One region of the Streptomyces sp. NPDC019890 genome, then DNA from elsewhere that is predicted to be linked to it. Evidence: riboswitches for the same ligand, from Rfam matches in the RefSeq annotation. Region 1 holds a riboswitch; the other holds the start of a gene.

Region 1 (15,212 bases):
CCGGGGCGCCAGCGAGAGGTGGTAGTCCTGTATCAGGACGGCGGCGCCCGGCGCGGCCTCCTCGGCCAGTGCGTCCGCGAAGGCGCGGTTGTATGCCTCGTAGGACGCCCACTGGCGGCGGAACTCCGCGTCGAAGACCGGCTCCAGCGGCGTCTGGTAGAGCATGTGGTGGAGGAACCACAGCACCGAGTTGGCGATGCCGTTGTACGCCTCGGCGAACACGGTGGTGTCGATGTCGAGCATCCGTACGCCGGGCTCGGCCACCCCGCGCCGTACCGCCTCGCGGTCGCCGTCGCCGAGGGCGGCGCAGACCCACAGCGCCTCCGCCTCGGAGCCGATGGCCGAGAGGCCGGAGACCAGGCCGCCCCCGCCGCGGCGGGAATCGAGGCTCCCGTCCTCGTTCAGGGTGTACGAGACCGGGCCGCGGTTCGACGCGACGAGTACCTGGGCGGCAGCCTGCTCGGAGACCATGTCGCGAAACCTAGCCCGTCCCTCAGACGCTCAAACGTGAGTACGGCACGGCATCAATGATGACGCCGTCCCCGTGTCGCGGCGACCGCGACCACCCCGGCGGCGGCCAGGCTCAGCGCCAGGCCGCCCAGCAGCCACAAGAGCTCGCTGTTGTGATTGCCACGGTGCGCGGGAGCGATGGTGTCGGCCACCGCCTGTCCGAGAAACGCCACTCTGTGTCCAAAGCTCATACATAGGAAATTTAGACAAGATGGCCGGTTCTTCGTGGTTATGCCGCGCGACGCGCCGCGTACTCACCGATCTCGCGCATCGGCGGCCGCTCTTCCGTGTCCACCGTGTACGTACGCGGTTCAAAACCGCCCACGCCCCGCTCGAACTGCGTGAGCGCAGGCCGCACCAAGTGGCCCCGCGAAAGCCGGAGTTGCGCCGTGCGGTAGATCGCCGCCGCCATCCGGCCCAGCGCCTGTCCGTCCTGGTGGCGGTGTTTGCGCGAGCCGACGTCCACCTGCGCCAGCGCGTCCAGGCCCACCGTGTGCAGCGCGTCCACGAGAAGGCCCAGCTCCACGCCGTATCCCACAGGGAAGGGCAGCCGCTCCAGCAGCGAGCGCCGTGCCGCGTACTCCCCGCCCAGCGGCTGGACGAAGCCGGCCAGCTGCGGCCAGTGCAGATTGAGCAGCGGGCGCGCCACCAGCTCGGTGACCCGGCCGCCCTGACCCGGCGTCTCACCCAGCGGACGGTCGTACATCGCCTTGACGAACTGCACCTCGGGGTCGGTCAGCAGTGGCCCCACGATCCCGGAGACGAAGTCCGCGGAGAACTCCCGCAGGTCGGCGTCGACGAAGCAGACGATGTCGCCGCTGGTCACCATCAGTGAGCGCCACAGCACCTCACCCTTGCCGGGGACGGCCGGTATCCGTGGCAGGATCGCGTCCCGGTGCACCACCCGCGCGCCGGCCGCCGCGGCCACCTCGGCCGTACGGTCGCTGGAGCCCGAGTCGATCACGACCAGCTCGTCGACCAGCGCCGTGGCCTCCATCAGCTCGCGCCGGATCACGGTGACGATCTCACCGACGGTCGACTCCTCGTCGAGCGCGGGCAGGACGACGCTGATGGTCGTACCGCGCTTGGCGGCCATCAGCCTGCCGAGCGTGCGGTCGGCTGCCGACCAGGAACGCCTGGTCAGCCAGCGCTCCACCTCTTCCAGCACGCTCGTTACTCCCTGGCTAGTGATCGCTAGTGATCCATCTCGCGGTTCGGACGACTATCTCAACCGTCTCCGCCTTCGGTTACAGTCTTGAACAACGCGGATGACCGTGGCATGCCGGGGTCATCACGCTGACAATCGAATACCGCTCATCCAGAGGGGCAGAGGGAACGGCCCGTTGAAGCCCCGGCAACCCTCCCGCCGACCGCGAGGTCACGGTGGGGAAGGTGCCAATTCCGTCTCGTGGCGAAATGCGTCACGAGGAAGATGAGGAGAAAGGGCCTCGCCACCATGGCTGTGCAGACTGTCGCAACCACCCCCGTGAACCTCGGTCCCGCCGCGGCGCTCTCGTGTCGCGAGTGCGGAGAGCGTTTCGAGCTCGGTCCGATCTTCGCCTGTGCCTCCTGTTTCGGGCCGCTGGAAGTCGCATACGACCTGCCGGTCGGTGACCCCGAGGCGCTGAGGAAGCGGATCGAAGCGGGTCCGAACAACATCTGGCGGTACGCCCCGCTGCTGCCCGTCCCCGCCGACGTGGCCGAGAAGCCGAACATCAACCCCGGCTTCACCAAGCTCGTCAAGGCCGACAACCTCGCCCGTGAGCTGGGCGTCACCGGCGGCCTGTACATCAAGGACGACTCCGGCAACCCGACGCACTCCTTCAAGGACCGTGTTGTCGCCATCGCCGTCGAGGCCGCGCGCGCCTTCGGCTTCACCACCCTGTCCTGCTCCTCCACCGGCAACCTCGCGGGCGCGGTCGGCGCCGCCGCCGCGCGGGCCGGCTTCCGCTCCTGCGTGTTCATCCCGCACGACCTGGAGCAGGGCAAGGTCGTCATGGCCGCTGTGTACGGCGGCGAGCTCGTCGGCATCGAGGGCAACTACGACGACGTCAACCGCTTCTGCTCGGAGCTCATCGGCGACCCGCTCGGCGAGGGCTGGGGCTTCGTCAACGTCAACCTCCGCCCGTACTACGGCGAGGGCTCCAAGACGCTGGCGTACGAGATCTGCGAGCAGCTCGGCTGGCAGCTGCCGGACCAGATCGTCATCCCCATCGCCTCGGGCTCGCAGCTGACGAAGATCGACAAGGGTCTGCAGGAGCTGATCAAGCTCGGCCTGGTCGAGGACAAGCCGTACAAGATCTTCGGCGCCCAGGCCGAGGGCTGCTCGCCGGTGTCGACCGCCTTCAAGGCCGGACACGACGTCGTACGCCCGCAGAAGCCGAACACCATCGCCAAGTCGCTGGCGATCGGCAACCCGGCCGACGGCCCGTACGTCCTGGACATCGCCCGCCGCACAGGCGGTGCGGTCGAGGACGTCAATGATGAGCAGATCGTCGACGCGATCAAGCTGCTCGCTCGCACGGAGGGCATCTTCGCGGAGACCGCGGGGGGCGTGACCGTGGGCGTGACGCGGAAGCTGATCGAGGCGGGCGTGCTCGACCCGGCGCTCTCCACGGTCGTCCTCAACACCGGCGACGGCCTCAAGACCCTGGACGCGGTGGCGCCGACGACCGGCCCGTCCGCGACGATTCGCCCGAGCCTGGACGCGTTCCGCGACGCCGGCCTGGCCGGCTGATCCGACTCCCGAGAAAGGCACGCACCATGAGTGTCAACGTCCGCATCCCCACCATTCTCCGTACCTACACGGGCGGTCAGGCCGAGGTCTCGGCTCAGGGCGCGACCCTCTCCGAGGTGATCGCCGACCTGGAGAAGAACCACGCGGGAATCGCCGCCCGGGTCCTCGACGACCAGGGCAAGCTGCGCCGCTTCGTGAACGTGTACGTGAATGACGACGACGTGCGCTTCGAGCAGGGACTCGAGACGGCGACACCGGATGGGGCGGGAGTTTCGATCATCCCCGCCGTCGCCGGAGGCTGATCGTCAAACGCCGTGTCGGACGGCACACAGAGTTATGCGTATTGCCCTCTCCGCAAGAGAAGCGGAGGGGGCAATTCTGTATGGTTGAGCGCGGTACAGTTGGGGAAGCCCCCCTCCGCTGCGTGTGCCGGGCGCATATGAGAATGCGCCCGAGCGTGACAAGAAGCAGCCAATATGGTCGATCGAATTGCCTCTCTTAGGTGTGATTTGCCGGGCCCGACTTGCCCCGTAATTTCTTGAATTCGGGTCAATTTTCCGTTCGCGCGCGCTCAGAATTCTCGTCCGATTGACCTGTTGCAGAGGGCAGTTGGGCAGATACATTCAGCCGCGGTCGACGCGTTCCGGCGCACACCCCTCCTGTCGGGGTGAGGTCTGACCCGGGTCCGCGAAGTGCGGTCCTGCGCAAGGGCCAGTAATAGGGGAGTTAGGCATGGCTCAGGGCACCGTCAAGTGGTTCAACGCGGAGAAGGGGTACGGCTTCATCGCGGTCGACGGTGGTGCGGATGTTTTCGTCCACTACAGCGCGATCCAGATGGACGGCTACCGCACCCTTGAAGAGGGTCAGCGAGTTGAATTCGAGATCTCGCAGGGCCAGAAGGGGCCGCAGGCGGACATGGTCAAGCTCGCCGTCTGATCGGCGCGATCGACCACCGACGCACTCACGCTCACGCCGAAGGGCCCGCATCCCGCGAGGGATGCGGGCCCTTCGTGCGCGTCCCCGCGCGGCGGGGACTGCGCGCACGGTCGCCTGCGCCCGACCGGCTCCTCTCACGGAGCCCGAGGGCTTGCGCCCTCGCGTCGCCCGACCACCCCTCACGGAGCCCTTCGGGCGCTTGCACTCTCCGGGGTCGAGTGCTAATCATTGGCGTTAGCACTCTGACAGTGAGAGTGACAACGAGGACCGGGTCGGTGAGGTCCGCAAGCCGGGTGGGGCAAGGAACCACAAGGCCTGCAGGCCGTCCGTCGCGGGCGCCAGGCGCGGTCCGGAGAATCCACCCCAGTCCGGGAGGACCACTTCACATGGCCAAGATCATCGCGTTCGACGAGGAGGCACGGCGCGGTCTCGAGCGCGGGATGAACCAGCTCGCCGACGCCGTCAAGGTCACCCTTGGCCCCAAGGGCCGTAACGTCGTCCTCGAGAAGAAGTGGGGCGCCCCCACGATCACCAACGATGGTGTTTCCATCGCCAAGGAGATCGAGCTCGAGGACCCGTACGAGAAGATCGGCGCCGAGCTGGTCAAGGAAGTCGCCAAGAAGACGGACGACGTCGCCGGCGACGGTACGACCACCGCGACCGTTCTCGCCCAGGCCCTGGTTCGCGAGGGCCTGCGCAACGTAGCCGCCGGCGCCAACCCGATGGCCCTCAAGCGCGGCATCGAGAAGGCCGTCGAGGCCGTCTCGGGTGCCCTGCTCGAGCAGGCCAAGGACGTGGAGACCAAGGAGCAGATCGCTTCGACCGCCTCCATCTCCGCCGCCGACACCCAGATCGGCGAGCTCATCGCCGAGGCCATGGACAAGGTCGGCAAGGAAGGCGTCATCACCGTCGAGGAGTCCCAGACCTTCGGTCTGGAGCTGGAGCTCACCGAGGGTATGCGCTTCGACAAGGGCTACATCTCGGCGTACTTCGCCACCGACATGGAGCGTATGGAGGCGTCGCTCGACGACCCGTACATCCTGATCGTCAACTCGAAGATCAGCTCGGTCAAGGACCTGCTGCCGCTCCTCGAGAAGGTCATGCAGTCCGGCAAGCCGCTGCTGATCATCGCCGAGGACGTCGAGGGCGAGGCCCTGTCGACCCTGGTCGTCAACAAGATCCGCGGCACCTTCAAGTCCGTTGCCGTCAAGGCCCCGGGCTTCGGCGACCGCCGCAAGGCGATGCTCAACGACATCGCCATCCTCACCGGCGGCACGGTCATCTCCGAGGAGGTCGGCCTCAAGCTCGAGAACGCCGGCCTGGACCTGCTGGGCCGCGCCCGCAAGGTCGTCATCACCAAGGACGAGACCACGATCGTCGACGGTGCGGGCGAGAGCGACCAGGTTGCCGGTCGCGTCAACCAGATCCGTGCCGAGATCGAGAACTCCGACTCGGACTACGACCGCGAGAAGCTCCAGGAGCGCCTCGCGAAGCTGGCCGGCGGCGTGGCCGTCATCAAGGCCGGCGCCGCGACCGAGGTCGAGCTCAAGGAGCGCAAGCACCGCATCGAGGACGCGGTGCGCAACGCCAAGGCCGCCGTCGAGGAGGGCATCGTCGCCGGTGGTGGCGTGGCGCTCATCCAGGCGTCCGCCGTCTTCGAGAAGCTCGAGCTCGAAGGTGACGAGGCCACTGGTGCCGCCGCTGTGAAGCTGGCCCTGGAGGCCCCGCTGAAGCAGATCGCGGTCAACGCCGGCCTTGAGGGCGGCGTCGTTGTGGAGAAGGTGCGCAACCTGACCGTGGGTCACGGCCTCAACGCCGCGACCGGTGAGTACGTCGACATGATCGCCGAGGGCATCATCGACCCCGCGAAGGTGACCCGCTCTGCCCTGCAGAACGCGGCCTCCATCGCGGCGCTGTTCCTGACCACCGAGGCCGTCATCGCCGACAAGCCGGAGAAGGCCTCTGCGGCCGCTCCGGGCGGCATGCCGGGCGGTGACATGGACTTCTGAGCCTCATCGGCTCGGACCCGGTCCTGACCGAGGGCGGTACCCCCACTCCCAGGGGGGTACCGCCCTCGGGCGTTTCAGGATCCGGGCCGGGGAGGGCGAGTCGGTTTCTGTTATCCGATCGGCGCCCACAGGTCTCCTCCAGGCAGGACTCTGAGCGACGGGGTCGAACAGGCAAGGGGCGAGGGCACGTATGCACAGGGACGACAGACACAGTCCGGAACTGGTGACGGAGGCGAGGGCGGGGGACCAGCAGGCCCGGGAGCGGCTGGTCGCCGACTACCTTCCCCTCGTCTACAACATCGTCGGCCGGGCACTGGACGGCCACGCGGACGTCGACGACGTGGTGCAGGAGACCATGTTCCGTGCACTCGACGGACTCGGCGGGCTGCGCGAGCCCTCCCGCTTCCGCTCCTGGCTGGTCGCGATAGCGATGAACCAGATACGTCGGCGCTGGACGCTCCAGCAGCAGACCCCCACAGCCCCGCTGGACCGCGTGGCGGAGACCGCCGACCCGACCGGTGACTTCGTGGATCTCACCATCCTGCGTCTGGGGCTGTCCGGACAGCGCCGCGAGGTCGCCGAGGCCACCCGCTGGCTGGACGAGAGCGATCGTGAACTGCTGGCCCTGTGGTGGCAAGAGGCCGCAGGGCAACTGAGCCGTGCCGAGCTTGCCGGGGCGCTGGATGTCACTCCGCAGCACGCCGCGGTCCGCATCCAGCGGATGAAGACCCAGCTGGAACTGGGCCGTGTCGTGTCCCGTGCGCTGGCCACCGAGCCGCGCTGCGTCGAACTGGCCGCCGTCTCCGCGGCCTGGGACGGGCAGCCCTCGCCGGTGTGGCGCAAGCGGATGGCCAAGCACGTGCGCGTGTGCGCCCGCTGCTCGGGGCACTGGTCGAATCTCGTACCCGCAGAGGGACTGCTGGCCGGCATGGCGATGGTGGTCCCGCTCGACGGCCACCCTCCCGTTCCGCCGAGCCAGTTCGGCACGGCCGGCCAGGGGGACCTCGCCGGGACGGGGCAGCCCGGGGACCCGACCGGCGCAACCGGCGGGGGGCTGAGCGTACCCGTGGCGGCGACAGTCGGAGGGATCGTGGTCGTGGTCGGCGTACTCCTCGCCCTGGTGTGGCCCACCGCGAAGCCTTCGGCCGACCGGGCCCCGGTGGCGGCTCCGCCCGCTGCGAAGCCCACTCGCACCCCCAGTCCGACACGCATGCCGACCCCCACCGCCTCACCCGTCGTGAAGCCCCCCAAGCCCTCTCCGTCCGCGGCGAGCGTTGAGGAACGTCTCACCGCCCTGGTCAACTCCCGGCGAGCCGAGGCCGGCTGCGCCCCGCTGCGGATCGATCCGCGACTCAGTGCCGCGGCCCGCAAACATGCCAAGGACATGGTGGCGCGTGGCTACTTCGACCATGCCGACCCGGAGGGACGGCATGCCGACGCCCGGATCTCGGCAGCCGGATACGACCTGAGCCGGTGGGCCGAGAATCTGGACCAGGGTCCTGGCAAACCCGCAACGGTGGTCGATGACTGGATGGACGGCTCGATCCATCAGGACAACATGCTCGACTGCCGGTACCGGGACACCGGCGTGGCAGCCGTACCCGGTCCCGACGGGACGGTGTGGGTCCAGAACCTCGCCACGCCGGCCTGAGCCCGCACCGTCCGTCGGGTGCTCTGGCGGTCAGCCGCCGAAGTTCTGCACCCACCAGGGGCCGTTCGCGCTGAAGTTCACGCCGACGCCCAGGTCCTTGAACCCGCAGTCCAGTATGTTGTCGCGGTGCCCGGGGCTGTTCATCCAGTCACGCATCGCGGAGACGGGGTCCTTCGGCCCTTTGTGTATGTTCTCCCCCCACTTGCCGACGGGATAGCCGGCGGCGTTCATCCGGTCGTCGGCATGCCGCCCCTCCGGGCTTGTGTGCTCGTAGTAGTTGCGGGCTGCCATGTCGTCGGCGTGCGCCTGGGCGGCGGCCTGCACTCGGCCGTCGACGCGCAGGGGCGAGCACCCGGCCTTGGCGCGTTCGGCGTTGACCAGCGCGGCAATCCGCTGGACGTAGTCGGCGGCCTTGCCGGTCACAGGATTTCCCGCGGTGGGGACGCTCGCGCCCGAACCGGCAGGGGCGGACTGCTGCCTGCGCTTCGCCGGAGCAGTCCCGGGCCTGGGCGCCCGGCGGGCCGGGGCACTGGGCGTGGCGGTAGGACCCTTTGTTTTCACGGAAGTGGCCGACGGAGTGGCAGAAGGCGGGGCGGATGCCGTGGGGGTGGGAGAGGCTTTCGAGAGGCCGTCGAGGGAGGCATCCGCCGGCGCCTGCTGCACGGAAGCTGCGCCCCGGGTACTGGCGGAGTCTTCGTCCGTACCGCTCAGGACGAAGACTCCGCCGGCGACGACCGCGACCGCGACGGTGCCGGCCACCGCGATTGCGGCCATCGGCCGCCCGCCTGCCCGGCCCCGACGCCCGTGGCGCCCCGCGCCCGCAGCTCTCCGTCGTCCGCCCCGGCCCTCGGCGCTTCCGCGGCTGGTCGCCGGGTCCAGGAACTGGGTGTCCTCGTCACGGTGGTGCATGGATTCTCCGCTCTCATCCGTACTCTGCCGGTCGGTCCGGCACGTGGGAGAGCGGATGAGGACGCCGCCATAACGGTTTTCGAGAACCCTCGGGCTTTTCCGTGGTGGATTCGGCAAGACACCGTCACCAAGCTGTGAAGGTTGTACGGGAAGCTCGTGCTCTGCCCAGCGCATGCGCGCTTCTCACTCGGGGGGAACATCAGATGAGGACCAACGTTCACAGAGCCGCCGTCGTGCTCGCCGCCGTATCCGCACTGGCTCTGACGGCCTGTGAGCCCAGCGGGGGCTCGGACGCCAAGCCGAGCGGCACGGACAAGGCGACCGCGAGCCCGTCGACCGCGAAGCCGTCGACCGGCAGTCCCGCGACCGCGAAGCCGTCGCCCGCGAAGCCCTCGCCCGCGAAGTCGTCGGACTCCACGGGCGGCGGCTCGTCCCCCGACCCCGAGTACGACCTGTTCCCTTGCAGCACCTATGACGTGACGTTCACCGCGACCCTGGCCGAACCCACCACGAGCAGCTACCTGCTGAAGATCACCAACAAGAGCGGCAAGCCGTGCAAGGCCCTCACCTCCCCCATCGTGACCTTCGGTGACCTGGACGGGCAGGCGAACGAGCGCAAGGAGACGCTCCCCGGCAAGGACCTCGTGCTCAAGCCGGGCGAGTCGGCCTACGCCGGCCTGATGGGCGGCAAGAAGGACGGCAAGGGCAAGACCGTCAACTACATCCGGATGACGATGAACACGGCGTCCGACCTGGAGCAGAAGCCGCTCAAGGCATCGACTCCCGGTCTGTACGTGTCGCCCACGAACTCCGTGACGGCCTGGCTGAACAACTCCGAGGACGCCCTCAGCCTGTGAGCCCCGCGATGAACGCGGACCGGGCTGCGTCCGCGGTCGGCCGACGGCAGCACCTGACCGATGTCACGCGTCAGGTGCTGCTGCAACGCTCAGCTGCGGCTATCCCGTGAGGTTGAGGGTGAAGTCCTCATTGTCGCCGACATGGAGTTCGCGGAAGCCTCGTGCGTACCCGCCGGACACCCCTGGTTTCTCGCACCGGTTGAATGCCTGGTTCGGAATCTGGACGACATGCGATCCGGCCCAGACCGGGCCGTTCGCGGCCTCGGCGAAGTAGAACCACATGGGGCTGTACTGGTTCACATCGTTCGCGTAGACCAGCGACCCTCTGCCCGGGTCTATGCCCCACCACCCCATGAGGTGCGGCCCTGTGTTGTAAGGGCAGGAGTTGTCGTAGAACCCGATCGCGACGTATAAGCGCGCTGAATACTGGTTGCGGATGGTCAGGCCCACGGTCTCATCCCTCCGACTGCGGGTCCGGAGTGTCCACGACACCCGGCGAGTGCGTCGCTTCCCCGTGGGAACGCCCTGGAGTCCGTGCCGGGGATACTGCGGCGCCGCGGCGGACGGGCTCTTCGCCCAGCGCCACGCGCGGATCGGCGCCGGTCCCCGAAGGGTCCGGCAGTTCGACGGCCCCAGGTTCGTTCTCGGCTTCCTCTTTCGCCATCGATCAACTCCTCTGTGCGGCAGTTCGAGATGTGCGGCGACAGTGAGCATGGCCTATCAGCCCTTTTTGGCGTGCTGCCGGAGAGGCTGGAGTTGCGCGGGAAACTGCCGCGCAGAATGGTGGGGGATTTTCTCGGACGCGGGCTGTGCGCCATCTTTCTCGCGGCGGGCTCACCTGGCCATGATGAGTAGCCATCGGGCATGTACGGGGGGGGTCCCATGGCTGGTCGAACTGTGCGGGGCAGGCTGCGGAGTGCTGGTGTCGGGGGTGCTGGCCGCGGCTTTGATGCTGACGGGCTGCGGTGGCGGAGGCGACGGGGAGAGCGCGCCGCCGCGGGGAAGCGCGGGAGCGGACGGCGGTGAGTGGAGCTCGGGCCCGGACTCCGGCGGGCCCACCTGGAATCCCTCCGACGACGACGGGTCCGGCGGCTCGGGGAATGGCGGTGGGAATGGCGGTGGGGACGGTGGCGGGGGCAAGGACGCGGAATTCGCCTGGTTGCCATGGGGGCCGGACTCGCCCAATACGAACGCCGGGATCGACCCGGAGGACGTCTACGACCAGTTGTGGGTGTTCAAGTGTTCCGACGCTCGCGATGCTGTCAGGCAGCACAGCACCGGGAGCAAGTCTTGGAACCTTGTTCACGCCCTGACGCTCGCCTGCCTGGCGGCGAAGGGTGACACCTCACAGTGGAACGAGGCAGTGCGGCTGTACGACTCGTTGCACGGGCCCGGATTCACCCACGGCGGCTGCCGCGAGACGGCGGCGTACCGGATGCTGAAGCAGGTGGTGAACTGGCATCGTCAGCATCCGCGGGGGAAGGTCACGCTGCATCCGAGTTCGCGCGGCACCACCGCATGCCCGCTGGGTATCGCGGCGGTGATCCCGGGGCCCGAGGTCGTGTTGAAGCCGCCGTACTGGGGGTTCCGGGTGGAGGGCACCTGGCCGAGCGAGGTCGTGAACGTGGACCTCGAGGTTGAGGGGGCGGCCAAGGTGCTGACGCTGGAGCCGCGCCATAAGCAATGTTGCGAGGGCGCCGCGGTCGCGATCGAGCTACCGGAGTCCTTCACGGGAGCCGGGCTGGTGGATCTGACGCTTCATTTCGAGGGGGGTGGCTCAATGACCAAGCGTGGCGCGATCAGAATTGACGGATCGACGAACCCGGGTTCGGGCGGGGAATCTCCGTCCCCGAACTCCTCGTCCACGGACTCCCCTTCGCCTTCCTTCCTCTCGGTGCCGTGACCGCCCCGGACCCGGCACCGCCTGCCGCCGGCAGTCCACCAGACCCGGACGCCGACCCCGAGCCGGACCCCGGTGGAGACCCCGCACCGGATCCGGTCCCGGACCCCGGTGGGGACCCCGCCCCGGACCCCGAGCCGGACGGTGGCGCCGCGCCTCGGCCCGAAGCGGCCGGGCGTGCCGGGCTCACCGAGTTCATCGGGACCGTCGGGTCGCTCATCTCCCTCTTCACCGCCGTGCTCTTCTACTTCGGCTGGTCCAGCTCCGACGCCGAAGCCAAAGCCCTCGGGCTGCGCGACACCGTGTTCCACTTCTCCACCAGCGACTATCTGCTCCGCAGCGTCGACGCCCTCTACCTCCCGGTGCTGCTCGGCGCGGCCGCCGCGTTCGCCGCCCTCGCGGCGCACCGTCGCGTACAGCGCGACCCCGGCGCGGCGGCGACCCCGCTGCGCCTACTGCGTCATGCCTGGGTGCCGCCGCTGCTCCTGCTCCCTCTGATGCCCCTCCACCCCGCGCTCTTCGATCTGCTGGTGCCGCTGGCGACGATCGCCGGGTTCCTGCTCACCGGCTATGCCCGCACGCGCGAGAGCCGGGATCTGCGCATGTGGACCCTCTGCCTCCTGGTCGCCGTACTCGCGCTGTTCTGGGCAGTGTCCTCTTACGCGGGCATCGTCGGCCGGGGCCGCGCGGCCCTGACCGCGAGGACTGTCGACACCGGGATGCCGGCCGTCGCCGTGTTCAGCAAGGACGATCTGCTCATCCACGGCCGCGGCAGTTGTCGCTTCACGATCGCCGGCAAGGCGAGCGCCTTCCGCTACCGCTATGCCGGGCTGCGGCTCTTCCATGTGTCGGGCGACCGTATCTTCCTGGTCTCCCGGGGCTGGAGTCCCGCCCGGGGCACGATGTTCGTCGTGGAGGAGAGCGAGGGGCTGCGGGTCGAGTACGTGAGCGGGGACGGGCCCCGGGCTGCGGAGTGCCCGGACGCGGGGACGGCGTAGGGGCGCGGCGGGCCGGGGCGAGGGCCGGGGGCTCCTCCCCCGCACCCCCGCACCTCAATCGCCGGCGGGGCCTGAGTGTCCGCCGGCCGGGCTGGAACTTCCGTCGGCGGAAACGGGATTTCAGCGCACGTCGACGTAGTCCGGCGTCGCCGTGCTCGCAAAGTGCGTCGCGTCCGGGACGTAGCGGATCAGCCACGAGCCGTCCTTGTACGCCTTCGCCCTCAGCGTTGCCCTGCCCTTGGCGTCCGTGCGGCCGGACGCCGCCACGGACCAGGTCTTCGTGCCCTTCGCCTGGAAGCAGAGCTGCACCGGCTGTGACGCGTACGTCTTCCAGCCGCCCGCGTTCTGCTGGAGCACGCCCGTGACCGTGAGCGTTGTGCCCGACTTCACCGGCTCGGGCGCGGCGTTGACGGACAGCACCCGCGTCTGGGTACGGACGAGGTGGTGCACCGGGCCCACGCTCTCGGTGAACCTGTCGCTCAGCACATGACGCACGCGGTAGTAACCGCCGGTGGTGGTCGTCGCGTTCAGGGTGAAGTTCGCGGATTCCAGGCTCGCCTGCGCACTCGCGACCTTCTTCCAGCCGGTCTTGCCGTCCGCCGAGAGCTCCAGCTGGACGGGCTCGTAGTCGTGGCGGTTCTCGTGGTCGTACGGGTTGCGGAACCGGCCCGTGACCGTGACCTTGCCGTCCGCCGTGAGCCTGGAGCTCACCCTGTCGATCCGCGACTCGTCGGGCAGCGCGAGCGGTCCGGTCACCGGCGTGGCCCAGACGTAGAACTCGGTCGCCTCCGCGACCCAGCCGCTCAGCCGGATGCCGGGCGTGCCGGTCAGCTTCGCGGTGAACCTGCCGTCGGCGTCCGTCGTGACGGTCTCGCCCCACGTGGTGCCGCGATCGTCGTCGCCGAGGCTGACGCGGACGGTGGTGCCGGGCTCCGCCGCCCCGTCGTGCGTCGCGCGGCCGGTGACGGTGACCGTCTCGCCGGGCAGCGCGCGGGTCTTGTCCGCCTGCGCGGTCAGGACGACGTTGTACGCGGTGATCGAGGGGCGTTCGTAGTTGCTCGCCGAGCCGTGCGCCACGTCGCTGTCCTCGGAGTAACGGGCCTCGAAACTGGCCCAGTTCTCCATGGCGAACTCGGGGCTGGTGACCTCGCCCCCGGCACCGGTGACCGCCGTGAGGGTGGTGTCCGGCTCGGGCTTGGCACCGTCGTACGTGCGGGTGAAGCGCACCTCGCGGCCCGGCAGCGGTACGAGGTCGCCGCTGCCCGGCTGCACGCCCATCAGCTTGGTGTTCAGCCGCAGTGCGCGGTCGTCCCTGCTGGTCTGCGCGTCCGGCTCCATCTCGGTGAACTGCGGCCTCAGCGTGAAGTCGAGTACGCCCGCATCCTGGCGGGTGGCGGTGGCGCCCTTGCTGTCGGTGACCGTCACGTCGAGGGACCCCCCACAGGTCATGAAGCGGTCGCCGGGGTCAGGTCCGGCGGTCCGCGAGCGATGCTGAGTGATCGCGTAAGACCGCACCATAACCTGTGAGGCGTACGCGTCACACGCGGGTGGTGGCCGGTGCCTTCGCGGGGTCCGCGGAAGCCGTCGCTCCGTGCTCCGGGGCCACGTTGAAGTCCGCCAGCAGCTGCCTGCTGAAGCCGAAGAAGTACGTGGCGAAGAAGCCCACCAGATAGCCCGTCAGCAGGCCCCCCGCGTAGATCGCGACCGTCCCGCCCAGGCCCCTGTTGCCGTCGAGCAGTGGGAACAGCGCCCAGCCCGACGGGCCGATCGCCGTTGAACCCACCGTGTCACCCAGCATGTTGAACAGGCCGACGAAGCCGCCGCCGAACGCGCCGCCGACGCAGGCCGTGACGAAGGGGCGGCCCAGGGGGAGCGAGACACCGTAGATCAGAGGTTCGCCGACACCCAGGAGGCCTGTCGGGAGTGCGGACCTGATGGTGGCGCGGATCGCGGTGTTGTGGGGCAGGCGGAAGTACACCGCGGTTGCCGCCCCGACCTGGCCCGCGCCCGCCATCGCGAGGATCGGGAGCAGGACGGTGTAGCCCTGCTGCTCGATCAGCGTGGTGTGGATGGGGATCAGCGCCTGGTGCAGGCCGAGCATCACCAGCGGGAGGAAGAGGCCGCCGAGTACGAAGCCCGCGCCCGCGCCGCCGTAGGCCAGCAGCCAGTTGGCGAAGTCGCCGATCGCGGTGGAGACCTCGCCGGCCACGACCATCAGGCCGAAGATGGTGACCAGGCCGGAGACCAGCACGGTGAGGGCCGGGGTCACCAGCACGTCCAGGGACTCCGGGACCCAGCGGCGGCACCACTTCTCGACGTACACGGCGAGGGCCGCGGCGCCCAGCGCGCCCAGTACGCCGCCCTGACCGGGGGAGAGCGTCACGCCGAAGGCCGTCACCTTCGCGACCCCCGCGTACACGATGATCGCGGCGACCGCGCCGCCCAGAATCGGCGTACCCCCGAACTCCTTCGCGGTGTTGTAGCCGACGAAGACGGCGATCAGCGACATGAAGCCGGACGCGATCGCGGCGAGCGCGGGCACGACGGACGGCAGCCAGCCGAGGTTGGTGAGCAGGCCGTTCAGTCCGGCGATGATGCCGCAGCCGATGAGGGCAGGGATCAGCGGTACGAAGATGTTCGCGATGCGGCGCAGGAAGAGCTTGAACGGCGTTGCGTTCCGGGCCTGCTGGGCGGCCTTGATGGCG
Region 2 (15,212 bases), on a different contig from region 1:
GCCCATCTCCAGTACGAGGGTGCGGACGCCCGCCTCGCCGAGACGGAGGGCGGCGACGGCAGCGCCGTAGCCGGAGCCGATCACGACTGCGGGGGCGTAGTCGGCTGCCGAGGGCTCGACGGCGGCCGAGGCCTCCCCGGCGGCTGCCGGGGAGAGACCGATGCGGGTGAAGCCGAGCGCGGCCGCGGTCTGCAGGGCGGCGATACCCAGCAGTTGACGGCGCGTCAGATTTGATGTCATGTCCGGAGCATGGGCGGAATTCGGTCTTGTGCCCATATCCCGCGCGGCTCAGAACTGACGCTCCATCAAAAAATGGTTTACGCAGCTCAGCGATGTGTCCGGTACGGGTTTACGCAGGTCAGCAAAATGTCTGGTTTCAGGGCTGGTCAGAGCAGTGTGCGAAGCTTCTCGGCCAGCAGGTCCCAGCGCCACTTCTCCTCGACCCACTCCCGGCCGCGCTCCCCCATCCGCCGCCGCAGCCCCGGGTCCTCGAGCAGCGCCACGATCCGCTCGGCCGACTCCTCGGCACTCCCGCCGCGGACCACCCAGCCCGTCTCTCCGTCTAGTACGGCGTCGGGGGCGCCGCCCGAGTCGCCCGCGACGACCGGGAGCCCGGTCGCCGACGCCTCCAGATACACGATTCCAAGGCCCTCGACGTCGAGGCCGCCTCTTCGGGTGCGGCAGGGCATCGCGAAGACGTCGCCCGCGCCGAAGTGCGCGGGCAGTTCCTCCCACGGCACGGCGCCGGTGAAGCGCACGGAGCCCGCGACGCCGCTCTCGTCGGCGAGCCTGCGCAGATCCTTCTCGTAGGGACCGCCGCCGACGATCAGGAGCACCGCGTCCGGCACCTTGGCCAGGATCGCGGGCATCGCCTGGATCAGCGTGTCCTGGCCCTTGCGCGGCACCAGCCGCGATACGCACACCACGACCGGCCGGCCGGCCAGCCCCAGCCGCTCGCGGACCGCGTCCCCGCCCGAGCCCGGATGGAAGGTCTTCTCGTCCACACCGGGCGGGAGTTGGACCATGCGCCCGGCCGCGGCGGGGGTGAGCGCGGCGGCTATGCGCGAGCGGGTGTACTCACCGAGATAGGTGATCGTGTCCGTGCCCTCGCCGATCCGGCGCAGCAACTGCCGGGACACGGGCAGCTGCGCCCAGCCGGCCTCGTGGCCGTGCGTGGTGGCCACCAGCCGACGTGCACCGGCCCTGCGCAGGGCCGGGGCCATCAGACCGAGCGGGGCTGCCGCGCCGAACCACACGGATTCACAGCCGTGCTCGCGCAGCAGCTGGGTCGCCCTCCGCGTGACACGCGGGGTCGGCAGCAGCATCGTCGTACGGTCCCGTACGACCGTGAACGGCTGCTCGACGTCGAATGCTGCGGTCGATTCGGCGCCCTCGCGGCCACGCTTCCAGGTGGAGGCATAGACGACGAGCTGCTCCGGGTCCAGCCGCAGCGCCATGTTGTGCAGGAACGCCTGGATGCCGCCGGGCCTGGGCGGGAAGTCGTTGGTCACGATCAAGGTCTTGTGCATCGTCGCCGACAGTACCGAACGGCCCTGCCTCACCGCTCCTGCGCTGCCCTGCCGGGCATCATGGGGACCCACAAATCGGCCCGAACGGGATGAGGTGCTCATGGCGGGCGGGCGCGGGAGCGGTGGCGGCACGGGCGGCGTCGGCGGTGACGCCACAAAGGGCGCGGGCAGCAGCGGCAGGGGCGGCACATGGCTTGCCGTCGCGGTGTGGATCCTCACCAGGACGGCGGTGCTGCTCTGCGTCCTCGATGTGCTGCCCCTCCCCGGCCCCGATGTCACCGCCGATGTCTCGGTGATCTACGAGGGCTGGTACGAGGTGCTGAAGAACGGCACCTATCCGATGGACGACGTCGCCTGGCAGTACCCGCCCGCCGCGGCGCTGGCGATCCTCTCCCCGGCCCTGCTGCCCTTCCTCGGCTACGCCCACGCGTTCTTCGCCCTCACCCTGCTCTGTGACGCGCTGGTCTTCGGCCTGCTGCTCCATGCGGGCGGACAGCTCCGCGAGCGACGCCCGCGAGGCCGCCGGGCAGCAGGCGGCGACGAAAGCCGCGCTGTCGCCGAGCGGGCGGAGAAGCGTGCAGAGGACAGGGGCAGGTCGCCGCATGGAGCGTGGGTGTGGGTCGCCGGTGTGCCGCTGCTCGGCCCGACCGCGTACGCCCGCTACGACCTCATGGTCACAGCCGTCGCCGTGGCCGCGCTGCTGGCCGGCGCTCGCCATCCGCGCACACTGGGCGCGCTCGCGGCCTTCGGCGCGCTGCTGAAGGTCTGGCCGCTGCTGCTGCTCACGGGGGTCCCGGGCGTACGGGCGAACCGCCGCGCCTGGGCCACCGCGGCGGGCACGGCGGCAGCGGTCGCGGTTGCGCTCGTAGCGGCGATGCCGGGGGCGCTGGCCTTTCTCACCTTCCAGCGCGATCGGGGCACCGAGATCGAGTCGCTGGGCGGACTGGTCTTCCATGTGGCGCGGCACCACGGCTGGCAGGGTCAGGTGCTGCTGCACTACGGGTCGGTGGAGTTCGTGGGCCGCCATGTCACCCTCGTCTCCACACTCTCCCTCGGCCTCGCCCTGCTCGCCCTCGGCTGGCTGGTGCTGTGGCGGCTGCGAATCAAGAAATTCGAGCCGAGCACGCTGTCCGACGCGGCGTTCACCGCGGTGCTGCTGTTCACCACGACGAGCCGGGTGATCAGCCCCCAGTACATGATCTGGCTGGTCGGCCTGGCCGCGGTGTGTCTGGTCTTCCGGGGCAGCCGGATGGCGCCGCCCGCCTGGCTGGTGCTGGCCGCGACGGGGGGCTCGCTGCTGGAGTTCCCCGTCTGGTTCTCACAGGTGGTGGCGAGCGAGCCGCTGGGGGTGCTGCTGCTGTTCGTACGCAACGGACTGCTCGTCGCCGCGACGCTGACGGCGTGCCTGCGGCTGTGGCGCCAGACGGTGAGCGAGCCGGGCCGCCGCCGGCTGCTGCCCGCCCAGTCGACCCGCGACAATGCGCTGCTGTCCTCCTGACCCCGAGTCCCGGTCCATGACCCCGACTCCCGGTCCGGCGCCGCGCCCGGGACAGCCATGGCAGCGTGGTCAGCCCGCCAGTCGCTCGCGCAGATACTCCCGCCACCGCACCGTGAAGTCCTGCGGCGTCGTCCCCAGCACATCCGCCAGCGCCTTCTCGACGGCCCCCGCCCGGTGTTTGCCCGCCCCCACGGCCCGGTAGAACGCCGTCAGCTTCTCCTCGCCCCAGCGCGCCGCAATCAGCTCACAGGCCAGCCACCCGCCCTCGTACGCCCGCGCCAGCCTGTCCGCGTCCGCCCCGAAGGCGAAGTCCGCGTCGGACGGCAGCGCGGCCGGCACCTCGCCGCTCCGGACCGCGCGCTGGAGTTCGGGGGCCGTCTGCCCGGCCGTGCGGCCCCTGCCGCGGTACGCGACCCAGTCGGCGAAGCCCTCCGAGAGCCACATCGGGGTCGACGCCGAGGTGTACGCGCGGGTGGCCACATGGGTGGTCTCATGCGTGAGGACGACACTCCTGCCGAAGTCGCCGAGCACCCCGTAGGCATCGGGGTTGACGATCACCCGGTCCGCCGGCGATGTGCCGGCCGCACCCGTCTCGCCCGTGGTGACCGCCGCTATCCCCCGGTACCCGGCAGCGGGCGCGCCCAGCAGCCTCCCCATGGCATCCAGTGAGGCAGGGACGAGGACGACGACGCGGCGCGCCCAGGGAGACGTCCAGGCGTCCGAGACGGCGGGCACGGCCCGGTCGGCGGTCGCCACGAGGGCTTTCAGCCGCTCGCCGTTCTGGCCGACGGCGAGGATCAGACTCCGCTCGCCCCGGACCACCCGCACATCACCCTGCTGCCAGAGCTGCTGGCCGCCGCCCTTGCCCGCGCGTTCGGCCGTGACGTACCAGCGGCCGTCGCGCTCGGCGAGCTCCAGCGTGCGGGACGCGGTCACCGGGGCGGTGTCGTACCCCTCGATCCGGTAGCGCAGTTCGGCCTCGGCGACGGCTCGGGTGCCGTGCCGCCGCACCGTCCCCAGCCGGTACTCCCAGGAGCGCAGTGGCACGTCCGCGAGGTTCCGGAACTCCCTGCGCTCCGCCGTACGCAGTTGCACGGCCTCGGGCGCCAGCGCGGCCAGATAGGCGCTCTCGTCATGGCCCAGGACGGCGGCCGCGCGCCCGTCCAGGGTCTGCTGGATGTCCCGCACGCTCGTGTCGGAGCCCTCGTCGGCCGTACAGCCGGACACCAGCAGGGCGGCGGAGAGGATCAGCCCCGCCGCACGCCGTATCGCCCGGCGCCCTGCGCTGCGCCCCTGACCTGCCACATGACCGATCGTACGGAACGGGGCGCGGAACGAAACGCAGCGGTTCGGAACACAGCGGGGAGCGGAACGCCGCTCAGACGCGGGTGACCGAGGAGATCGGCATCATGCCGACCGGGTCGTAGCGCACCGCGGCGCCGGGGTAGGGGGCGTGCACGACCTGTCCGTTGCCCATGTACATCCCGATATGACTGGCGTCGTTGCGGTACGCCACGAGGTCTCCCGGACGCGCCTGCGACAGCGGGACCTGCCGGCCCGCGTACCGCTGCGCCTGCGAGGTGCGGGGCAGACCGACGCCCGCCTGTGCGTACGACCACTGGGTGAGCCCCGAACAGTCGAAGCCGGACGGCCCGTTGGCGCCCCACACATAGGGGCGGCCGACCACGCTGCGGGCCGCCCGCACCGCGGCGGCCGCCCGCGCGGAGGCGGGCGCGAGGCCGGAGAGCGCGGGCAGGGGGCCGCGGCCCGCGCGCGACACCCGGTCGAAGGCCTCGCGGTCGGCGGCCGGCAGGGAGTTCAGCAGCCGCTGCGCCTCGGTGAGTTTGCGCTCGACGGTGCGTTTGTGGCGGGCCACCGCCGCCCGGCTGCGCTCCAGTTCGGCGAGGTCGCGGGAGGCCTCGGCCCGCTCCTGGCCGAGGCTGCGCTGCTCCCGCCGCAGATCCCGCAGCACGGCGGTCTGCCGCTCGCTGATGCGGTCCAGGGTCGCGGCCCTGTCCAGGTAGCTGTCCGGGTCCGCGGAGAGCAGCAGGGCGAGCGCGGGGTCCATGCCGCCCGACCGGTACTGCGCGCCTGCCACCGATCCGAGCGCTCCCCGCATCCGGTTGATGCGCTCCTGGCCGCGCGCCACGCTGTCCTGCACCTGCGTCACCTGCTCACGCAGCCGCTCGACGCGCTCACCGGCCTTGTTGAACTCCTCGGTGGCCTGCTCGGCCTCCTCGTAGAGCCGGTCGACCGTGGCCCGGGTGCTCTCCGCGGTGGCGCCCGGGTCGGCGCTCGCCGGTGCGGCCCCGAGCGCTGCGGCGGCCGTTGCCGCCGCGGCGGACAGGACGGTGACCCGGGCACTCTGAGTGAGGCCCGACTGTGAGAGCCGTCGATGGGACGTCACGAGCCGCGCTCCCTTCCGCTGTACGAGGGATGTTGCGCGGCAGACAGTAGCCGGGCGAACACGGAGCGGCCAAAGGCCGCGCCGGGCACGCAAAGTGACGCCCCGCCGGAGACCACAGGTCAATGGCGGGGCGTGACGTCAGCAGTGGGTACGGGAAATCGCCCGATTGGGCGTCAGATGCGCACGCCGAACTGGAACGGCATGTTGCCGATCGACTCGTAGCGCACACTGGCACCGGGCTTGGGGGCGTGCAGCACCTGGCCGTTGCCGGCGTACAGGCCGACGTGGTGCATGTCGCCGTAGAAGATGACCAGGTCGCCCTGCTGGAGCCCGCTCTGCGAGTAGATGCGGGTGCCGGCGTTGGCCTGCGACTGCGAGGTACGGGGTATGGAGACACCGGCCTGCGAGTACGCCCAGGAGGTCAGCCCGGAGCAGTCGAAGGAGCTGGGGCCGGACGCGCCGTAGACGTACGGCGAGCCGATCTTGCTCTGGGCGGCCGCGAAGGCCGCGCCCGCGCGCTGCGAGGCGGGAACCGAGTTGCCGAGGTCCGCACGCGAGTTGTCACGGTTTGCCCGGGACTCGTCGGCGGAGAGAGCGGCACGCTCCTGCGCGGTAAGGGTGTTGAGAAGCTTCTGCGCGGCGCCGAGCTTGGACTGGACTTCCTTCTTCTTGGCGCCCAGCTCCTTGCGCGTGTCGGCCAGGTCGGCGAGCTTGTCCTGGGCCTCCCTGCGCTGCTGCGCAAGGGTCCGCTGCTTGGCCTGGATCTCGGCCAGCGCCTCGGTCTGCTTGGCGCCCAGCTGGTCCAGCGCGGAGGCCTTGTCGAGGTAGGTGTCCGGGTCGGAGGAGAGGAAGAGCTGCACGGCCGGGTCGATGCCGCCCGAGCGGTACTGGGCGCTCGCCACCGAACCGAGTCCGTCGCGCAGGGTGTTGAGCTCGTCCTGACCGCGGGCGACCTTGTCCTGCAGAGCGTCGACCTGCTTCTCGAGCTTCTCCTGCTGCTCCTTGGCCCCGTTGTACTTCTCGGTGGCCTTCTCCGCCTCTTCGTAGAGCTTGTCGACCTTCTCCTTGACCTCGCTCTTGCTCGGCTTCGGCTCGGCCTGGGCGGCCTGGGAGGTCAGGGCTACGGCCGCAGCGGCGGTCGCGGTGAGCACGGTCACGCGGGTGCGGCTCGGCTGCTTGGGTCGACGGTGGGACGCCACGAAGGCGAGCTCCTTCTTCCTCGAGCCGCCTACCGGGCTGTGGGGGGTTGAATCCCCGGCTCTGGGCATTCATCCCCCGGGGACAAAAGGGCTGAACTGCACAGATTCGGCGGTTCCTTCGCTGTTCGCCCCGGCTGGACGATCAACCGCGCGAAGGTTCGAGGCCCGACCCTAGTGACCTTCTTGTGATCAGTTCAAATCCTGATGAGAAAAATCTGGGTCACCGACTGGATTCTTTACCCACATCACACGCGTAGTAGTGGCCACTTGACACAACGTCCCGTCAACATCGGTCGAATTCGGGCATTGGGCACGGGAGTTACTTAGACCCGTGAAAGCCGCTTCAGCAACAAGACGGACGCGACCGGCCGAGCCCCGGCCTTCGCCACTCCGTCGGCGACCTCGCGGTCGGTGGACACCACCACCACCGGCCGGCCCGGCGGCTCCGCCCGTACGAGCTGACGGATCAGTTCGTCCGCCGTCACGCCCGGCTTGGAGAACAGCACCCGCACTCCACGCGGTGGCGCGAGCAGCACCGGGGCGGCCAGCTCCGCTCCGTCGAAGACACAGGTGATCTCGGCGCCGGTCTGCGCGGCAAGCACCGAGAGGCCGCCGAGCAGCCGCAGTCGCTGCTTCTCCAACGGCATCGTCGGATAGCCCGTCTTGGTGACGTTGTAGCCGTCCACGACCAGATGCGCCTGCGGCAGCGCGAGCAGCTGGTCGAGCAGCGCCGGATCGGTCTCCGAAAGCGCGCGGGCCGCGATGTCCTTGGGTGACATCCGGCCCGGCTCGACCGCGTCCACCGTGTCGGCGGGATGGACCGCGGCGGGCGGCAGGGCCAGCTCACGGCGCAGCCCCTGGGCCGCCTCCAGCACCGTGTCCAGCAGCAGCCGCAGCCGCATGTCCTCGATCGAGCGGCCCTCGCGCGCGGCCCGGCGACTCGCCTCCACGGCCGCCTCCGCCTCGCCGAGGCGTGCCTTGAGCCGACGGCTCTCGCTCTCGGCGGCCGACACCTGGGCGGCGGCCTCCGACCTGATCGTCTCGGTCTCGGCGTGTGTACGGCGCAGAGCGGCCTCGCCGCGCTTCACATCGCTCTGGGCGCTGCGCAGCTTGCGGCGCAGCGATTCGGCTTCCTTGCGGGCCGCCTCCAGCTCCGTGCGCAGCCGCTCGGTCTCGCTCTTGGTCAGCCCGCGGGCCTCGGTCAGCTCCACGCGCAGCCGATCCAGCTCGCGCCGCCCGGCCTCGTCGGCGCGCTCGGCGTCCGCCCGCTGGGCCTCCTCGCCCGCGGCGGCGACGAGTTTCACCCATCCGGTGGGACGCAGCACATAGGCGGCAGCCGCGACATCGACGGGATCGGCGGCCGCGGGCGGCGATCCGGCCTCCAGCGCCGCGGACAGCTCCGGCTGGGCCTGGCCGAGCCGCTCGGCGATGCGCTGCCGGAAGACCGGGTCGCTCTCCAGCGCCGCGGCCATCGCGTTGCCCGCGAACTTGGCCCGACGACTCGGGGTGAACCGGGCGTACTGCCGCAGCTGGGCCGGAAGTTCGGAGACCGTCAGACCGCCGAACGCGTCCGAGACCAGCGCCACCACCCGGCGCCGTACGCCCTCCGGCAGCGGGCGGTCGAGCGCCTCGGCGGCGTCACCGGCTGCATCGGCCGGCTCAGCGCCGTTTGCAGGCTGCTCCACGATCCGTCACCCCACTACCCGTTCGGGCCGCTCCCTCAGGAGCCGGCGCCCGGCCTGTCCACCAGCTCGATCTGGTCCACCGCGTTGCACCAACGGCAGCGCACCGACTCGATGGTCTCACTGACCACCTCTCGCTCCTCGACCGTCGGCTCTCCGGCCAGGTCCAGATGGACGTACTCGACGACCTTGGAGGAGCGCGTGACGTCGAAGCGGGTGAGGTTGCCGCAGAGCGTGCAGCGCCAGCGGGTCTTGGCGGTCGGCATGGGAACCGTCGTCATCGAGCCGTCCTCTTCCATGATGGGGGTGCGGGTGCCGCTGTGCGCCGTCGAACTGCGGGTGTACTGCCCGTAACCCTACGGCCTCGCCGGTACCCTGTGCCGCGGCGAGGCACCCTGTACCGTTCAGTCCCACTACGCCATGCTCTGTCCATGATCGGTTGGCGGGGTGCGGGCCTCCGGAGCGCGGTCCTGCGGGGCACGCTCACCGGACCTGCGGTGACGTACGGAGTGATCGCCGTCTGCTGTGCGGTGTTCGTGATCAGCCCGGTCTCGGGCATCAACCCGGTGTACGGCACGGGTGACGCGCTGCTGACCGCGCAGAGCCTGTACTTCCAGCGCTGGGGGGTGATCCCCGCCGAGCTGCTGAGCAGCTCTCCCGACACCCTCCTCACTCCCCTCACCGCCCTCTTCGTCCACGGCAGTTGGCTGCATCTGCTGGGCAACATGCTCTTCCTCTACGTCTTCGGGGCGATGGCCGAGGAGCGCATGGGGCAGCTGGAGTTCGCCCTGTTCTATCTGGGCTGCGGCTACCTTGCGCTGCTCGCCTACGCGGCGGCCAACGCCGACTCCGAGCAGACCCTGGTGGGAGCGTCCGGGGCCATCTCGGGCGTGCTCGGGGCGTTCCTGTACCTCTTCCCGAAGGCCCGGGTCACCAGTCTCTTCCCGTTCCTCTTCTTCCTGCCGCTGCGCTTCCCCGCCTGGATCGTGCTGATCTTCTGGTTCGTTCTGCAGGGGCTGGCGGCGCGCGGGGCGGGCAGCGGTCCGGGGGTGGCGTATCTGGCGCATCTGGTGGGGTTCGGGATCGGGTTCCTCTACGCCTGGGGGCGATTCAGGCGTACGGCTGCGGCGATTCCCGAAGGCAGTGACACAGGGCAGTGACACAGGGGGCTGACGCCCGGCGGCCCCGGGACCCCCAGCCAGTAGGCTTGAGGCCCAAGCAGCGGCCACCGAGGGAGAAAGCCAGCCGTGATCACCGCGATCGTGCTCATCAAGACCAGCGTGGACCGCATCCCTGAGATCGCCGAGTCGATCGCCGCGCTGGACAGCGTCAGCGAGGTCTTCTCCGTCACCGGCACCTATGACCTGATCGCCATGGTGCGGGTGGCGAAGCACGACGACCTTGCGGATGTCATCCCCGGCCGGATCAGCAAGATCCAGGGCGTGGAGGCAACGGACACGCATGTGGCGTTCCGTACGTACTCGCAGCACGACCTGGAGGCGGCGTTCGCCATCGGCCTGGACGCGTAGCACCTCCGGCGGGGTGCTGGTTGAACGGCCGAGCACCGTCCCCACGGCGCGGGCTCCGGGCCGCCCGCCCCGCATCGGACCGGGGTGCTTTCCGGTGCGCCCGCCGGGCGCGCATCGCGCTCCGGCGGCGGCGCCACCGCAGGAAGCCACTGTCTCGCCCTGCGGGGCGTCCCGCAGGAAACAAGCCCGCACCGGAAGGCGCGGGCTTGTTCACGGGCCGGGGCGGCGGTCCGGGTCAGACTGCCGGGACGCAGCGGCCGTCCTCCGTGTGGTAGGTCCACTTCGCGCCGTGCCGCACCAGCTCCTTCACCGCCCCCACGAAACGCTCCACGTGCTCGTCGGGCGTCCCCGCGCCGAAGCTCACCCTGATCGCGTTCAGCGAGCGCTCACCCGGCTCGGCCTCCGGCGCGCCGCACTCGCCCGGGTCCTGCGGGTCGCTGCCGAGCAGCGTGCGTACCAGCGGGTGGGCGCAGAACAGACCGTCCCGGACGCCGATCCCGTACTCCGCCGAGAGCGCCGCCGCGAAGTGGGAGCTGTTCCAGCCGTCCACCACGAAGGAGATGACGCCGACCCTCGGTGCGTCGTCACCGAAGAGGGAGAGAACCTTCACCTCGGGGACCTCCGCAAGCCCCTCCCGCACCTTCGCGATCAGGTGCTGCTCGCGCTCGACCAGCGACTCGAAGCCCGCCTCGACCAGCGCCTTGCAGGCGGACGCGATGGAGTAGACGCCGATCACATTCGGCGAGCCTGCCTCGTGACGTGCGGCCGTGGTGTGCCACTCGACGTCCACACCGCCGTCCGTGCGCCGGGCGACCTTCCGCGAGGCGCCGCCGCCCGCCAGGTACGGCTCCGCGTCCTGCAGCCAGTCCGAGCGGCCCGCGAGCACGCCCGAACCGAAGGGTGCGTACAGCTTGTGCCCGGAGAAGGCGATCCAGTCGACGTCCAGGTCCTGAACGGAGACCGGGTGGTGCGGCGCCAGCTGAGCCGCGTCCAGCACGATTCGCGCGCCGTGCGCATGCGCCGCGGCCGCCAGCTCCTTCACCGGCCACAGCTCACCGGTCACATTGGACGCACCGGTCACGCAGACCAGCGCGGGGCCGTAAGGGTCACGGTCGGCGAGCGCGCGCTCCAGTGTGGCGACGGCGTCCTCCGGCGTGCGCGGCGCGTTCAGGTACGTCACCTGCGCGTCCCGCCAGGGCAGCAGCGAGGCGTGGTGCTCGGTCTCGAAGACGAAGACCTGGCAGTCGGCGGGCACGGCCTGGGCCAGCAGATTGAGGGAGTCCGTGGTCGAGCGCGTGAAGATCACCTGGTCGCCGGGGCGGCAGTCGAGGAACTCGGCGACCGTGATGCGGCTGTTCTCGAAGAGGTCGGTGGACAGCTGCGAGAGGTACCCGGCGCCCCGGTGCACGCTGCCGTAGTACGGCGCGTACGCGGCGACGTCGTCCCACACCCGCTGCAGGGCCGGCGCGCTCGCGGCGTAGTCGAGGGCGGCGTAGGTGACCTCACCGCCGGTCACGAGCGGGACCGTCACATCGCGGCCGAGGACCGGCAGCGGCGCCGCGCAGGCGGGGTCGGCGGAGTCGGCAGCAGCGGAGGCTACGGAGGAGGCAGAAGCGGCGGAGGCAACGGCGTTCGGGCGTGCGGACATGGCGGTATCTCCCGGCAGGACAAGGCTGAATGGCTTCGTGAACCCGCGCAGCTGCGCTCAACGGCCGCTCGGCACGCGGGGGTTGCCTCGAACGCACGGCAACTGACCGTACGGAGGCGTACTGAAGTGCGGGCGAAAAGCCCTATCGCATTCGCTTGCTCACGAGACTGCTCCCTTGAGGACCAGGACCCCAGGGTTTGCAGGGGTCCGCGCTTGCCGCAGACCTCGCTGCCCACGGCCTGGTCTTCACCCGGGGCACCCCGCCACGGACGGAGGGTTGCCGGACAGCGAGCCGGGGCCTTAATCGCTGTCACTCATGACCTTGAAGAGCATCCTGCCATACGTCCCGCGGCGTGCAAGGCGAGGTCCAGTTTCTGAGACGGGAACCAGCACCACGCCTTGCCTCACGCCACAGGAACCTCAGGCGTTGCTGACGGCCACCCAGCGCTCGAGCGCCGCCCTGGCCGCGCCCGAGTCGATCGACTGGGCGGCCCTGGCCATGCCCGCCGCCAGCTGCTCGTTCAGCGTGCCGTCCGTCGGCTCCAGCGCCGCCAGAGCCGCTGCCGAGTTCAGCAGCACCGCGTCCCGTACCGGCCCGGTCTCACCACTCAGCAGCCGGCGCGCGACATCCGCGTTGTACGAGGCGTCGGCGCCCCGCAGCGCCTCCACCGGCACCAGGTCGATGCCGATGTCCCGCGGATCGAAGGCCTCTTCGCGCACAGCGCCGTCCCGTACCACCCACACCCGCGACGTCGCCGTCGTCGTCAGCTCGTCCAGGCCGTCGTCACCGCGGAAGACCAGCGCCGAGGAGCCGCGCTCGGCCAGCACACCGGCCACGATCGGCGCCACGCGGGCGTCCGCGACCCCGGTGGCCTGAGCCTTCACCTTCGCCGGATTGGTCAGCGGGCCAAGGAAGTTGAACGTGGTGCGGATGCCCAGCTCCTTGCGGGCGGCAGCCACATGCCGCAGCGCCGGGTGGAACTTCACCGCGAAGCAGAAGGTGATCCCCGCCTCGGCCGCGACCTCGACGACCCGCTGCGGGGTCAGCTCGAGATTGACGCCCAGCTTCTCCAGCACGTCCGATGCGCCGCTCGCCGACGAGGCGGCACGATTGCCGTGCTTGACGACCTTCGCGCCCGTCCCCGCGACGACGATCGCGGACATGGTGGAGATGTTCACGGTCTTGGCGCCGTCGCCGCCGGTGCCGACGATGTCGACGCTGGGCCCGGGCACCTCGATCAGATTCGCGTGCGCGTACATGGTGCGTACGAGACCGGAGATCTCCTCGACCGTCTCGCCCTTGGCCCGCAGGGCCACCACGAAGCCCGCGATCTGTGCGTTCGTCGCCTCGCCGCTGAGAATGCGGTCCATCGCCCACGCCGTGGCGTCGGCGCTCTGGTCGCGGTTCTCCAGGAGGGCGTTCAGCACGACGGGCCAGGAGAGGTCCGCCACGCTGTCGCCGCCACCACGGGTCACAACGTTCATGGTCCACTCCAGGGTCCACAGCCGAACAGGGATGCTCCCACCCTATCCAGCCCCGGGGACAGCAAAGAGCCCCGTCCGATGATTGGACGGGGCTCTCCCCGAGCTACCGCTGGGAGGTGCCCCCAGCTGTGGCGACCGCTGTGCGCGGTCAGCTGGGATCAGTGGTGGCCGTGGCCGCTGGTGACTTCCTTGTACTCGTCCGGAGTGGGCTTGGGGATCTTGGTCCCCTCGCCGTAGAAGCCCTTGCTGAGCCTCGCCCTGAGCTTCTGGGTGAGGGGGACCTTGCGCTGGACACCGTTCTCGTCGACCGTCGGGCCGATCTCCAGCGGCTTGGGCTGCTCGTGCGCGGTCAGCGTGTACAGCTGCTCCTGGTTGAGCGGCTCGTGGACCTCGACGAACTCACCGTGCGGCAGGCGCTTGATGATGCCGGACTCACGCCCGTGCAGCACCTTCTCCCGGTCGCGACGCTGCAGACCCAGGCAGATCCGCTTGGTGATGACGAAGGCGACGACCGGCGCGACGAAGAAGCCGATCCGGGCGAACCAGGTGATGCTGTTGATCGACAGATGGAAGAACAGGGCGAACATGTCGTTTCCACCTGCGATCAGCAGGACGAAATACCAGGTCAGCCACGCCACACCGAAGGCCGTACGGGTCGGGGCGTTGCGCGGGCGGTCCAGGATGTGGTGCTCCCGCTTGTCCCCGGTGACCCAGGACTCGACGAACGGGTAGACCGCGATCGTGGCCAGGACCAGCGGGAAGATCATCAGCGGGATGAACACGCCCAGGGCGAGAGTGTGGCCCGCGAAGTTGATCTCCCAGCCGGGCATGGCCCGGATCAGCCCCTCGGAGAAGCCCATGTACCAGTCCGGCTGAGCGCCGGTGGACACCTGGTCCGGACGGTACGGACCCAGCGCCCAGATCGGGTTGATCGAGGCGATGGCGGCGATGGCCGCGATCACACCGAAGACCAGGAAGAAGAAGCCTCCGGCCTTGGCCATGTAGACCGGCAGCAGCGGCATGCCGACGACGTTCTTGTTCGTACGTCCGGGGCCCGCGAACTGCGTGTGCTTGTGGTAGAAGACCAGGATCAAGTGGCCCACCAGCAGGCCCATCATGATGCCCGGCAGCAGCAGGATGTGGATCGAGTAGAACCGGCTCACGAAGTCCCCGCCGGGGAACTCCCCGCCGAAGAGGAAGAACGACATGTACGTGCCGACGATCGGCATGGACAGGATCGCGCCCTCCATGAACCGGACACCCGTACCGGAGAGCAGGTCGTCGGGGAGCGAGTAGCCGGTGAAGCCGGTGAACATGCCGAGCACCAGCAGCAGGAAGCCGAAGACCCAGTTGACCTCGCGCGGCTTGCGGAAGGCGCCCGTGAAGAAGACGCGCATCATGTGCACGATCATGCCCGCGACGAAGATCAGCGCCGCCCAGTGGTGGATCTGCCGGATGAGCAGGCCGCCGCGGACGTCGAAGCTGATGTCCAGCGTCGAGGAGAACGCCTCGGACATCCGGATGCCCTGCATCGGGACGTACGAGCCGTCGTACACGACTTCGTTCATGCTCGGGTGGAAGAACAGCGTCAGATACACACCCGTGAGGATGATGATGATGAAGCTGTAGAGGCAGATCTCACCCAGCATGAAGGACCAGTGGTCCGGGAAGATCTTCCGCATGTTGGACTTGGCGAGGGAGTAGATCCCGAGCCGTCCGTCCGCCCAGTCGGCGACCCGCTCGCCCGCGGGTGCCTTGCGGTTCGTCTCTGTAGTACTCATCCGCGCTCCCAGAAGGACGGACCGACGGGCTCTTCGAAGTCGCCGAGCGCCTCAAGGTTGCCCTCAGCGTTCACGCCGATCCGCAGCTGCGGAAGAGCGTGACCGGCCGGGCCGAAGATGACGCGGGCGCCGTCGGAGAGGTCGAAGGTTGACTGGTGGCAGGGGCAGAGCACGTGATGCGTCTGCTGCTCGTACAGGCTGATCGGGCAGCCGACGTGGGTGCAGATCTTCGAGTACGCCACGACGCCCTCGTGCGACCACTCGAGCTCGCGCTTGTCCTTGATGTCCTCCGGCTGCAGCCGGACGATCATCAGGGCCGCCTTGGCGATCTCCTTCTGGAAGTCGTGCGCGTCCTCCTCCAGGCCCTCGGGCTTGGCGAAGGTCAGCGAACCGACGACGATGTCCTCGGGACGCAGCGGCTCATTGGTGTTCATGTTGATGAGCTGCTTGCCCT

What was found. A riboswitch is a leader RNA that binds a small molecule or an ion and turns the genes downstream of it on or off. The one in region 1 is predicted to bind S-adenosylmethionine.
Region 2: another riboswitch for S-adenosylmethionine. It lies ahead of ACI2LP_RS20315 (aminotransferase class V-fold PLP-dependent enzyme); the one in region 1 lies ahead of thrC (threonine synthase).

The regions. Positions count from the first base shown of each region.
Region 1 covers NZ_JBJDQK010000004.1:73,871-89,082, forward strand. Annotated here, with positions in the region: gene ACI2LP_RS12630 (trehalose-6-phosphate synthase) at 1-471, opposite strand, end outside; gene ACI2LP_RS12635 (hypothetical protein) at 525-701, opposite strand; gene ACI2LP_RS12640 (glucosyl-3-phosphoglycerate synthase) at 740-1,678, opposite strand; SAM riboswitch class I at 1,822-1,949, shown strand; gene thrC (threonine synthase) at 1,967-3,247, shown strand; gene ACI2LP_RS12650 (MoaD/ThiS family protein) at 3,274-3,549, shown strand; gene ACI2LP_RS12655 (cold-shock protein) at 3,980-4,183, shown strand; gene groL (chaperonin GroEL) at 4,570-6,192, shown strand; gene ACI2LP_RS12665 (sigma-70 family RNA polymerase sigma factor) at 6,383-7,843, shown strand; gene ACI2LP_RS12670 (CAP domain-containing protein) at 7,874-8,266, opposite strand; gene ACI2LP_RS12675 (DUF4232 domain-containing protein) at 8,956-9,609, shown strand; gene ACI2LP_RS12680 (DUF1036 domain-containing protein) at 9,709-10,059, opposite strand; gene ACI2LP_RS12685 (hypothetical protein) at 10,532-11,512, shown strand; gene ACI2LP_RS12690 (hypothetical protein) at 11,509-12,507, shown strand; gene ACI2LP_RS12695 (hypothetical protein) at 12,628-13,932, opposite strand; gene ACI2LP_RS12700 (PTS transporter subunit EIIC) at 14,045-15,212, opposite strand, start outside.
Region 2 covers NZ_JBJDQK010000007.1:71,829-87,040, reverse strand. Annotated here, with positions in the region: gene ACI2LP_RS20365 (GMC oxidoreductase) at 1-240, opposite strand, end outside; gene ACI2LP_RS20360 (glycosyltransferase family 4 protein) at 387-1,529, opposite strand; gene ACI2LP_RS20355 (glycosyltransferase 87 family protein) at 1,630-3,027, shown strand; gene ACI2LP_RS20350 (hypothetical protein) at 3,097-4,332, opposite strand; gene ACI2LP_RS20345 (NlpC/P60 family protein) at 4,406-5,434, opposite strand; gene ACI2LP_RS20340 (NlpC/P60 family protein) at 5,608-6,633, opposite strand; gene ACI2LP_RS20335 (NYN domain-containing protein) at 6,957-8,318, opposite strand; gene ACI2LP_RS20330 (hypothetical protein) at 8,354-8,596, opposite strand; gene ACI2LP_RS20325 (rhomboid family intramembrane serine protease) at 8,747-9,475, shown strand; gene ACI2LP_RS20320 (Lrp/AsnC family transcriptional regulator) at 9,563-9,844, shown strand; gene ACI2LP_RS20315 (aminotransferase class V-fold PLP-dependent enzyme) at 10,080-11,492, opposite strand; SAM riboswitch class IV at 11,697-11,814, opposite strand; gene trpD (anthranilate phosphoribosyltransferase) at 11,913-12,977, opposite strand; gene ACI2LP_RS20305 (cytochrome bc complex cytochrome b subunit) at 13,136-14,758, opposite strand; gene ACI2LP_RS20300 (Rieske 2Fe-2S domain-containing protein) at 14,755-15,212, opposite strand, start outside.